3 linked regions of the Cupriavidus necator N-1 genome follow. The main gene of each other region encodes a partner of the protein of the gene in region 2 in a complex. Links are inferred from orthologs where the notes say so. Each region holds a gene or a part of one and is shown on either strand. Other genes may lie near its edges. The genes, in order: secA, secY and secG.

The links.
Region 1: the proteins of secY (region 2) and secA are in contact, whole or in part, in a crystal structure (PDB 3DIN), measured with the Thermotoga maritima proteins. The link is inferred for Cupriavidus necator N-1 from one-to-one orthologs. Residues at the interface, in WP_004081795.1 of Thermotoga maritima: Glu108, Gly109, Glu110, Glu111, Ala236, Glu237, Arg238, Arg239, Ile240, Thr241, Ile242, Gln243, Tyr244, Ala245, Arg246, Arg247, Val248, Thr249, Gly250, Arg251, Arg252, Val253, Tyr254, Gly256, Ala257, Ser258, Thr259, Tyr260, Leu261, Pro262; in WP_004082002.1 of Thermotoga maritima: Glu261, Ala262, Arg263, Lys300, Ala301, Arg302, Thr303, Ile304, Ile305, Leu323, Tyr324, Asp325, Pro326, Val329, Ser330, Tyr333, Ile336, Lys340, Phe345, Val349, Glu363, Phe364, Tyr374, Ser375, Gly376, Gly377, Glu393, Ile395, Thr482, Ser483.
Region 3: secY (region 2) and secG share a complex: the UniProt entries of both Escherichia coli proteins name them as parts of the sec protein translocase complex. The link is inferred for Cupriavidus necator N-1 from one-to-one orthologs.

Annotation. Positions count from the first base shown.
Region 1 is NC_015726.1:3,335,199-3,338,714, forward strand. The notes cover bases 106-3,471. They hold secA (preprotein translocase subunit SecA), read right to left. Parts: upstream 3,084-3,471; coding sequence 306-3,083; downstream 106-305. Other genes in these bases: argJ (bifunctional glutamate N-acetyltransferase/amino-acid acetyltransferase ArgJ), read right to left, coding at 106-155; CNE_RS15645 (hypothetical protein), read left to right, coding at 3,378-3,471. Also shown: more of argJ, read right to left, coding at 1-105; more of CNE_RS15645, read left to right, coding at 3,472-3,516. UniProt on the Escherichia coli protein: Required for protein export, interacts with the SecYEG preprotein conducting channel.
Region 2 is NC_015726.1:3,554,251-3,557,361, reverse strand. Bases 33-2,993 are described here. They hold secY (preprotein translocase subunit SecY), read left to right. Parts: upstream 33-821; coding sequence 822-2,165; downstream 2,166-2,993. Other genes in these bases: rpsK (30S ribosomal protein S11), read left to right, coding at 2,964-2,993; rpsM (30S ribosomal protein S13), read left to right, coding at 2,574-2,939; rpmJ (50S ribosomal protein L36), read left to right, coding at 2,438-2,554; infA (translation initiation factor IF-1), read left to right, coding at 2,189-2,407; rplO (50S ribosomal protein L15), read left to right, coding at 344-778. Also shown: more of rpsE, read left to right, coding at 1-32; more of rpsK, read left to right, coding at 2,994-3,111. UniProt on the Escherichia coli protein: The central subunit of the protein translocation channel SecYEG. Consists of two halves formed by TMs 1-5 and 6-10.
Region 3 is NC_015726.1:1,015,768-1,018,655, forward strand. Bases 29-2,766 are described here. They hold secG (preprotein translocase subunit SecG), read left to right. Parts: upstream 29-1,082; coding sequence 1,083-1,451; downstream 1,452-2,766. Other genes in these bases: CNE_RS04805 (NAD(P)H-quinone oxidoreductase), read left to right, coding at 29-167; tpiA (triose-phosphate isomerase), read left to right, coding at 282-1,019; CNE_RS04825 (NADH-quinone oxidoreductase subunit A), read left to right, coding at 1,890-2,249; CNE_RS04830 (NuoB/complex I 20 kDa subunit family protein), read left to right, coding at 2,256-2,738; CNE_RS04835 (NADH-quinone oxidoreductase subunit C), read left to right, coding at 2,740-2,766. Also shown: more of CNE_RS04805, read left to right, coding at 1-28; more of CNE_RS04835, read left to right, coding at 2,767-2,888. UniProt on the Escherichia coli protein: Subunit of the protein translocation channel SecYEG. Overexpression of some hybrid proteins has been thought to jam the protein secretion apparatus resulting in cell death; while this may be true it also results in FtsH-mediated degradation of SecY.

The sequences.
Region 1 (3,516 bases), 220 kb from region 2 along the record:
GTGAAGACGCCGGCCACGGTGCTGCCTTCGGCCACGCGCACCACCAGCACGTCCTTGCGGTTGGCCTTGCGGATGCCCGCCTCGGCCCAGCCCAGCTCCACGCCGGCGACGGATTTCAGGTTCTCTGCCTGGGGCAGCGGAAGATTGACGGGCATGTGGACTCCTCTTTCCTGCTTGCGTTATCTGCTTGCGGCTTCTGCTCGCAACTTGCTTGTCATCAGACGAACATGCCCGCTAAGGGCGGGCATGTCGTTTCCATTCGCGTCACGCCGTGCGACGGGCGCGACCTCATACCGGTGCGCGACTCAGCTGAGCCTGCCGTGGCACTGCTTGAACTTCTTGCCCGAGCCGCACGGGCACGGGTCGTTGCGGCCGACCTTGGGCATGCCCGCCAGCGCCAGCTCGGCGGCGGCCATGGCCGCACCGGTGCGCGGCGACGGCGCTTCCTCGACCGGCTCTCGCCCTTCGGCGAACTCGTCGTGCTTGTACTGGACGTTCTCCAGGTGCGACAGGCCTTCCTCGATCTCTTCCGAAGCCTGCTCCAGTTCTTCCGGCGACTGGATCTGCACGTTGAAGGTCACGCGCGTGACTTCGCTCTTGATCAGGTCCAGCAAACGCGCGAACAGCTCGAACGACTCGCGCTTGTATTCCTGCTTGGGATCCTTCTGCGCATAGCCGCGCAGGTGGATGCCCTGGCGCAGGTGGTCCAGCGCGGCCAGGTGCTCGCGCCAGTGCGTGTCGATGCTCTGCAGCATGACCGAGCGCTCGAAGCCGGCGAACGACTCGCGGCCGACCATCGCGACCTTGCTGCCGTAGCGCTCCGCGGCCGCCTTCATGATCAGGTTGAGCAGCTCTTCGTCCTCGATGCTCTGCGCGCCCTCGATGGTCTGCGCCAGCGGCACTTCCAGGCCCCAGTCCTCGCGCAGGCGCGTTTCCAGGCCGGCGATGTTCCACTGCTCTTCCATGGTGTCGGCCGGCACGTGGTCGCGGAACAGCTCAACCAGCACGCTCTCGCGCAGGTTGGTCACCATGTCGCCGACATCCTGGGCTTCCAGCACGTCGTTGCGCAGCTTGTAGATTTCCTTGCGCTGGTCGTTGGCAACGTCGTCGTACTGCAGCAGCTGCTTGCGGATGTCGAAGTTGCGGCCTTCGACTTTGCGCTGCGCCGACTCGATCGAGCGCGTGACGATGCCGGCCTCGATCGGCTCGCCCTCGGGCATCTTCAGGCGTTCCATGATGGCGCGCACGCGGTCGCCGGCGAAGATGCGCAGCAGCTGGTCGTCCAGCGACAGGTAGAAGCGCGACGAACCCGGGTCGCCCTGGCGGCCGGCACGGCCGCGCAACTGGTTGTCGATACGGCGCGATTCATGGCGCTCGGTGCCGACGATATGCAGGCCGCCGGCGGTCTTGACCTGCTCGTGCAGCGAATGCCACTCATCCTCGAGCTGCTTGATGCGCGCGGCCTTCTCGGCGTCGGACAGGTTCGGATCCGCCTCGATAAAACCGGATTGCTTCTCCACATTGCCGCCCAGCACGATGTCGGTACCGCGACCGGCCATGTTGGTGGCAATGGTGATCATCTTGGGGCGGCCGGCCTGGGCCACGATCTCGGCTTCGCGTGCGTGCTGCTTGGCGTTGAGCACCTGGTGCGGCAGTTGTTCGCGATCGAGCAGGCCCGACAGGTATTCCGAGGTCTCGATCGAGGTGGTGCCCACCAGCACCGGCTGGCCACGCTCGTAGCAGTCGCGGATATCGCGCACCACGGCGTCGTAGCGCTCCTTGCCGGTCTTGTAGATCTGGTCCTGCTGGTCCTTGCGCTGGGCCGGGCGGTTGGTCGGGATCACCACCACTTCCAGGCCGTAGATCTCCTGGAACTCATACGCTTCGGTGTCAGCCGTGCCGGTCATGCCGGCCAGCTTGCTGTACATGCGGAAGTAGTTCTGGAAGGTGATCGTCGCCAGCGTCTGGTTCTCTTGCTGGACGGTGACACCTTCCTTGGCCTCCACGGCCTGGTGCAGGCCGTCGGACCAGCGGCGGCCGGTCATCAGGCGGCCGGTGAACTCGTCGACGATCACGACTTCGTCGTTCTGCACCACGTAGTGCTGGTCGCGATGGAACAGGCTGTGCGCGCGCAGGGCCGCGTACAGGTGGTGCATCAGCGTGATGTTCTGCGGCGCGTATAGCGATTCGCCCTCGCCGATCAGGCCCTGCTGCGACAGGATCTCTTCGGCCTTCTCGTGGCCGGCTTCGGTCAGGTAGACCTGGTGGCCCTTCTCGTCGACGTAGTAGTCGCCCGGCTTCTCCACGCCGGTGCCATCGGCCTTCTCTTCACCGATCTGGCGCTCGAGCAGCTTGGGGATGCCGTTCATGCGCTGGTACAGGTCGGTCTGGTTCTCAGCCTGGCCGGAGATGATCAGCGGGGTGCGGGCCTCGTCGATCAGGATCGAGTCCACTTCATCGACGATGGCGTAGTTGAGCGGGCGCTGCACGCGCTGCGACGGGTCGTAGACCATGTTGTCGCGCAGGTAGTCGAAGCCGAACTCGTTGTTGGTGCCGTAGGTGATGTCCGAGTTGTACGCCGCCTGCTTGGCGTCGTGCGGCATCTGCGACAGGTTCACGCCCACCGACAGGCCCAGGAAGTTGTACAGCCGGCCCATCCACTCGGCATCGCGCTGCGCCAGGTAGTCGTTGACGGTCACCACGTGCACGCCCTTGCCGGTGATGGCATTCAGGTACACGGCCAGTGTCGCGGTCAGCGTCTTGCCTTCGCCGGTGCGCATTTCGGCGATCTTGTTGTCGTTCAGCACCATGCCGCCGATCAGCTGCACGTCGAAGTGGCGCATCTTCATGACACGCTTGCTGGCCTCGCGGCAGACGGCGAAGGCCTCGGGCAGCAGCGCCTCGAGCGATTCGCCGCCGGCGTGGCGCTGCCGGAAGGTCTCCGTCATGCCGCGCAGCTCGTCGTCCGAGAGCTGCTCGAACTTCGGCTCCAGCGCATTGATCTGCGCCACCGTGCGGCGATATTGTTTGATCAGCCGCTCATTGCGGCTGCCGAAGACTTTCTTGAGAAGGCCGGTGATCATCGATTGCTTTCACCTGCGCGGAACCGGGTGCACCCCAGGGATGCGGGCTGCTCCGGCGGCCGGGCGAGGAATGGATAGATTGGCGCAAAACGCCGAGTTTATCATGTGCCGGGGTCACGGCCGGAACGCGCCTGGCCCCGTCCCGCAAGGGCAGGCAAGCCCGCCGAATGTTGACCATGCGTGTCGTGCGCATGATTGCCCGCGCGCCCCGTCAGCCACAGTTTGGGGCGGCCGCCGCAGCTTCAATCCGCGGTCGGGCAAGGCGGCCCCCGCGCCCCTTGCTAGAATGCATGCATGCGCCGCTTCACCCACCACGCCCTGCAGACCCCCGCCGCCAAGCCGCTCAACGACTGGCTGGCCAAGGCCGGCCCGGTTTCGACGCTGATGCAGACCGCGCGCCAGCTGTCGGTGCTGGAGGCCGAGGTGCTGGCGC
Region 2 (3,111 bases):
CCAAGTCGCACGGTTCCACCAACCCGTACAACATGGTTCGCGCCACGCTGGACGGCCTTCAGAAGATGAGCACGCCGGGCGAAATCGCCGCCAAGCGTGGCAAGTCGGTCGAAGACATCCTGGGTTAAGGTGAACGCAATGTCGCAGAAAACCGTAAAAGTGCAACTCGTGCGCAGCCTGATCGGCACGCGCGAGGATCATCGCGCCACTGTTCGTGGCCTGGGCCTGCGCCGCATCAACTCGGTGTCGGAGCTGCAGGACACGCCCGCTGTGCGCGGCATGATCAACAAGGTCTCGTACCTGGTCAAGGTTCTGGCCTGATACCGGGAACTCGGAGAGCAAGATGCAACTGAACAACCTGAAACCGGCCGCCGGTTCGAAGCACGCCAAGCGTCGCGTCGGCCGCGGTATCGGCTCCGGCCTGGGCAAGACTGCCGGTCGCGGCCACAAGGGTCAGAAGTCGCGTTCGGGCGGCTTCCACAAGGTGGGCTTCGAAGGCGGTCAAATGCCGCTGTATCGTCGTCTGCCCAAGCGCGGCTTCACCTCGCTGACCAAGGCGTTCAACGCCGAAGTCACGCTGCGTGACATCGAGCGCCTGGAAGCGGCCGAAGTCGATCTGCTGGTCCTGAAGCAAGCTGGCCTGGTGGGCGAGCTGGTCAAGAGCGCCAAGGTCATCAAGGCTGGCGAACTGACCCGCAAGGTGACGATCAAGGGTCTGGGCGCCACCGCTGGCGCCAAGGCCGCGATCGAAGCCGCCGGCGGCCAGATCGCAGCCTGACAGGCATTTATCGCAGCATAGGCAGTCATAGTCGGAGCATCGTTTGGCCACGGCGAAACCCAATGCAAGCGCGCAAGCCAGGAACACGGCGAAGTACGGCGACCTCAAGCGCCGGCTGATGTTCCTGGTGCTGGCCCTGATCGTGTACCGCATCGGCGCTCATATTCCGGTGCCCGGTATCGATCCGGAGCAGCTTGCGAAGCTTTTCCAGAGTCAGTCGGGTGGCATCCTCGGGATGTTCAACCTGTTCTCGGGCGGGGCGCTGTCGCGCTTTACCGTCTTCGCGCTCGGCATCATGCCGTACATCTCGGCGTCGATCATCATGCAGTTGCTGACGATCGTGCTGCCGCAGCTGGAAGCGCTGAAGAAGGAAGGGCAGGCAGGGCAACGCAAGATCACGCAGTACACGCGCTACGGCACCGTGGTCCTGGCCACGTTCCAGGCGCTGTCGATTGCGGTGGCGCTGGAATCGCAGCCTGGGCTGGTGCTGGATCCGGGCCTGATGTTCAGGGCCACGGCAGTGATCACGCTGGTGACCGGTACGATGTTCCTGATGTGGCTGGGTGAGCAGATCACCGAGCGTGGTCTGGGCAACGGCATCTCGATCATCATCTTTGGCGGTATCGCGGCGGGCCTGCCCAACGCGATCGGCGGACTGTTCGAACTGGTCCGTACGGGTTCCATGAGCATCATCGCGGCGATCTTCATCGTGGCGATCGTGATCGGTGTGACCTTCGCCGTGGTGTTTGTCGAGCGGGGCCAGCGCAAGATCCTGGTGAACTATGCCAAGCGTCAGGTCGGCAACAAGGTGTACGGCGGCCAGTCGTCGCACCTGCCGCTGAAGCTGAACATGGCAGGGGTGATTCCGCCGATCTTCGCATCGTCGATCATCCTGTTCCCGGCGACGATTGCAGGCTGGTTCACGTCCCAGTCGACGGGTGCGGTTGGCCGGTTCGTCAAGGACCTGGCTGCCACGCTGTCGCCGGGCCAGCCGGTCTACATCCTGCTGTACGCTGCTGCGATTGTATTTTTCTGCTTCTTCTATACGGCCCTGGTGTACAACAGCCGTGAAGTGGCAGACAACCTGAAGAAAAGCGGTGCCTTCATTCCGGGCATTCGTCCGGGCGAGCAGACGACGCGCTATATCGACAAGATTCTGGTGCGCCTGACGCTGGCTGGTGCGGTCTATATCACACTGGTCTGCCTGTTGCCGGAATTCCTGGTGCTGCGGTGGAACGTTCCGTTCTACTTTGGCGGAACCTCGCTGCTGATCATCGTGGTCGTCACGATGGACTTCATGGCTCAGGTTCAGTCTTACGTGATGTCGCAGCAATATGAGTCGCTGCTGAAGAAGGCGAATTTCAAGGGCAATCTGACCTTGCGCTGACTTCGGATCGGTACAGGCTAGGTATGGCAAAAGACGACGTCATCCAGATGCAGGGGGAGGTCCTGGAAAACCTGCCCAATGCGACGTTCCGGGTCAAGCTGGAGAATGGCCACGTAGTACTGGGCCATATCTCCGGCAAGATGCGAATGAACTACATCCGGATTCTTCCGGGTGACAAGGTGACGGTCGAGCTGACCCCATATGATCTGTCGCGCGCACGAATCGTCTTCCGGACGAAGTGAGCGAACAGGAATTGAAGGAAGAGGAAAATTATGAAAGTGCTGGCTTCTGTTAAGCGCATTTGCCGCAACTGCAAAATCATCAAGCGCAACGGTGTCGTGCGCGTGATCTGCTCGTCGGATCCCCGCCACAAGCAACGCCAAGGCTAATCGGAAAGAGGATTGACGAATGGCACGTATCGCAGGGGTTAACATCCCGAACCACAAGCACACCGAAATCGGCCTGACGGCCATTTATGGTGTCGGCCGCTCGCGCGCTCGCAAGATTTGCGAGGCCACCGGTGTACCGTTTGACAAGAAGGTCAAGGATCTGACCGACGCCGACCTGGAAAAGCTTCGTGACGAAGTGGGCAAGGTCACGGTCGAGGGTGACCTGCGTCGTGAAACCACGATGAACATCAAGCGTCTGATGGACCTTGGTTGCTATCGTGGCATGCGTCACCGCAAGGGCCTGCCCATGCGCGGCCAGCGTACCCGGACCAATGCCCGCACCCGCAAGGGTCCGCGCAAGGCCGGCGTGGCTCTGAAGAAGTAAAGCCGAAGGCAGAGGAAGAAACTAATGGCAAAAGGTCCGAATAACGCCGCTCGCGCGCGTAAAAAGGTCAAGAAGAACGTTGCCGACGGCATTGCGCACGTCCACGCCTCGTTCAACAACACCATCATCACGATCACCGATCGCCAGGGCAACGCCCTGTCGTGGGCGACCG
Region 3 (2,888 bases), 2.5 Mb from region 2 along the record:
TCAAGGGCAAGATCGCCGCGGCACTGCATGAGCAGGTGTGGCCGCTGCTGGCTGCCGGCAACATCAAGCCGGTGATCCACCAGGTGTTCCCGGCCGCGCAGGCGGCCGATGCGCATCGCCTGATGGAGTCGAGCGAGCATATCGGCAAGATCGTGCTGACCTGGTAAGTCACATCGACCGTTGCATGTGGCCAATGCTGCCGCCCCCCGCCATCGGGCGGCGGTAGCGCCGTGCCCCCGCCACAAGCTACAATACCGGGTTTGATTTGGGAGGGGCACTTCGTGAGACAAAAGCTCGTCATCGGCAATTGGAAGATGCACGGCAGCCTGGCTGCAAACGCGGCGCTGCTGGAGGGTATCAAGGCTGGCGCGGCCAAGGCGACGCTGGCGGTCTGCGCGCCGTTCCCCTATCTTGCACAATGCCAGGCGTTGCTGAATGGCTCGCAGGTGGCCTGGGGCGCACAAGATGTGTCGGCGGAGGCGCGTGGCGCCTTCACCGGTGAAGTCGCGGCATCGATGGTCGGTGAATTTGGTTGCACTTATGTGCTGGTCGGCCACTCGGAGCGCCGCACCTATCATGGCGAAACCGACCAGACCGTCGCGGCCAAGGCGCTGCGCGCGCTGGAATTCGGCATCGTCCCGGTGGTCTGCGTGGGTGAAACGCTGGCCCAGCGCGAGGCGGGCGAAACCGAGGCGGTGGTCGGCAGGCAACTGCAGGCCGTGCTGGACGCGCTGACGGTGGAGCAGCTGAGCCGCGTGGTGCTGGCCTATGAGCCGGTCTGGGCGATCGGCACCGGCAAGACCGCCACCAGCGAACAGGCGCAGGCGGTGCACGCGTTCCTGCGCGGCCAGGTTGTTGCGCGCGATGCGGGCGTGGCCGAGCGCATGGCCATCCTGTACGGCGGCAGCGTCAAGCCGGACAATGCGGCCGAACTGTTTTCCATGACCGATATCGACGGGGGCCTGATTGGCGGCGCCTCGCTGAAGTCGGAAGATTTTCTCGCGATCGGCAACGCCTGAATGCCGGCCGTTCCGATCGACCGATCAGGCAAGTAACCAGCCAGTAAGGCTTATTTAAATCAAATGGCAATCTTCAAGACTTTGTTGGTGGTGCTGCAGGTGTTGTCGGCGCTGGGCGTGATTGGCCTGGTGCTGATCCAGCATGGCAAGGGCGCCGATGTCGGCGCGGCATTCGGTTCGGGCGCCTCAGGCAGCCTGTTCGGTGCCACTGGCTCGGCAAACTTCCTGTCGCGCACCACCGCCGTGCTGGCCACGCTGTTCTTCGTCTGCACGTTGGCACTGACGCTGCTGGGCAACTACAAGCCGGCTGCGTCGCTGGGCGTGATGGGCGCGGCGCCGGCTTCGGCGCCCGCAGTGGCAGGTGCTTCGGCTCCCGCTGCAGCCGCGGCCGCTGACGCGTCGGCGCCGGCAGCCCCCGCTGTTCCGAAATAATCCGTAAGCCTTGCGGCGGATTCCTGAGTTTTTTTGCAGTTGTGCGTTGAACAAAGCAAGAAATCTAGGTTAGAATGCAAGGCTTGAAACGATTCCCCAGCGATGGGTTCCGAGCGAAGACGAAAGCCTCTGCAACGGACCTGAAGGGCCTGAAAACCCGGCGCCAGGCAATATTGTTTCTCCCCCAGCCGACGTGGTGAAATTGGTAGACACGCTATCTTGAGGGGGTAGTGGCGAAAGCTGTGCGAGTTCGAGTCTCGCCGTCGGCACCAAACAACTTGATCGGAGTCCCTGGCCGGGCAATGCACCCGAGCGTGGGGCTCCGGCAGTCCGCAAGGCGGCGCGCCATGAGGCTTATGGCTTAGCGCCTGGGGTGGGCAACAGGACGCCGCTTCAGCTGGTGCTGTTGACAACATTCCAGATAAGGCTGGCCGTACCTTGAATCTCGAAGCCTACTTCCCCGTTCTCATCTTCATCATCTTCGGTGTCGTGCTTGGCGTGGCACTGATGTCGATCGGTCGGATCCTCGGTCCGAACAAGCCCGATCCCGCGAAGCTGTCGCCGTACGAGTGCGGCTTCGAAGCGTTTGAGGACGCGCGCATGAAGTTCGATGTGCGCTACTACCTCATCGCCATCCTGTTTATCCTGTTCGATCTCGAAACCGCCTTCCTGTTTCCGTGGGGTGTCGCCCTGCGGGATATCGGCTGGCCGGGGTTCATCGCCATGGGCGTGTTTCTGCTGGAATTCATCGTGGGCTTCGTCTACATCTGGAAAAAGGGCGCGCTCGATTGGGAGTGATGTGAAATGGCAATCGAAGGCGTTCTCAATGAAGGCTTCGTCACGACTACCGCTGACAAGCTGATCAACTGGACCCGCACCGGGTCGCTGTGGCCGATGACTTTCGGCTTGGCCTGCTGTGCCGTGGAAATGATGCATGCCGGCGCCGCGCGCTACGACATGGACCGCTTCGGTGTGATTTTCCGCCCGTCGCCGCGCCAGTCGGACGTGATGATTGTGGCCGGCACGCTGTGCAACAAGATGGCCCCCGCGCTGCGCAAGGTCTACGACCAGATGGCGGAACCGCGCTGGGTGATCTCGATGGGCTCGTGCGCCAATGGCGGCGGCTACTACCACTACTCGTATTCGGTGGTGCGTGGCTGCGATCGCATCGTGCCGGTGGATATCTACGTGCCGGGCTGCCCGCCGACGGCCGAAGCGCTGATCTACGGCGTGATCCAGCTGCAGAACAAGATCAAGCGTACCAACACCATCGCGCGCAAGGGCTGAAATGGCGAAGCTCGACATCCTCAAGGCCGCGCTCGAGAAAGCTCTCGGCAAGCGCGTGCAGAATCTGATCGAGGCGACCGGCGAACTGACGCTGATCGTCAAGGCCGACGACTACCTCGAAGTTGCCCGCATCCTGCGTGACGATCCGTC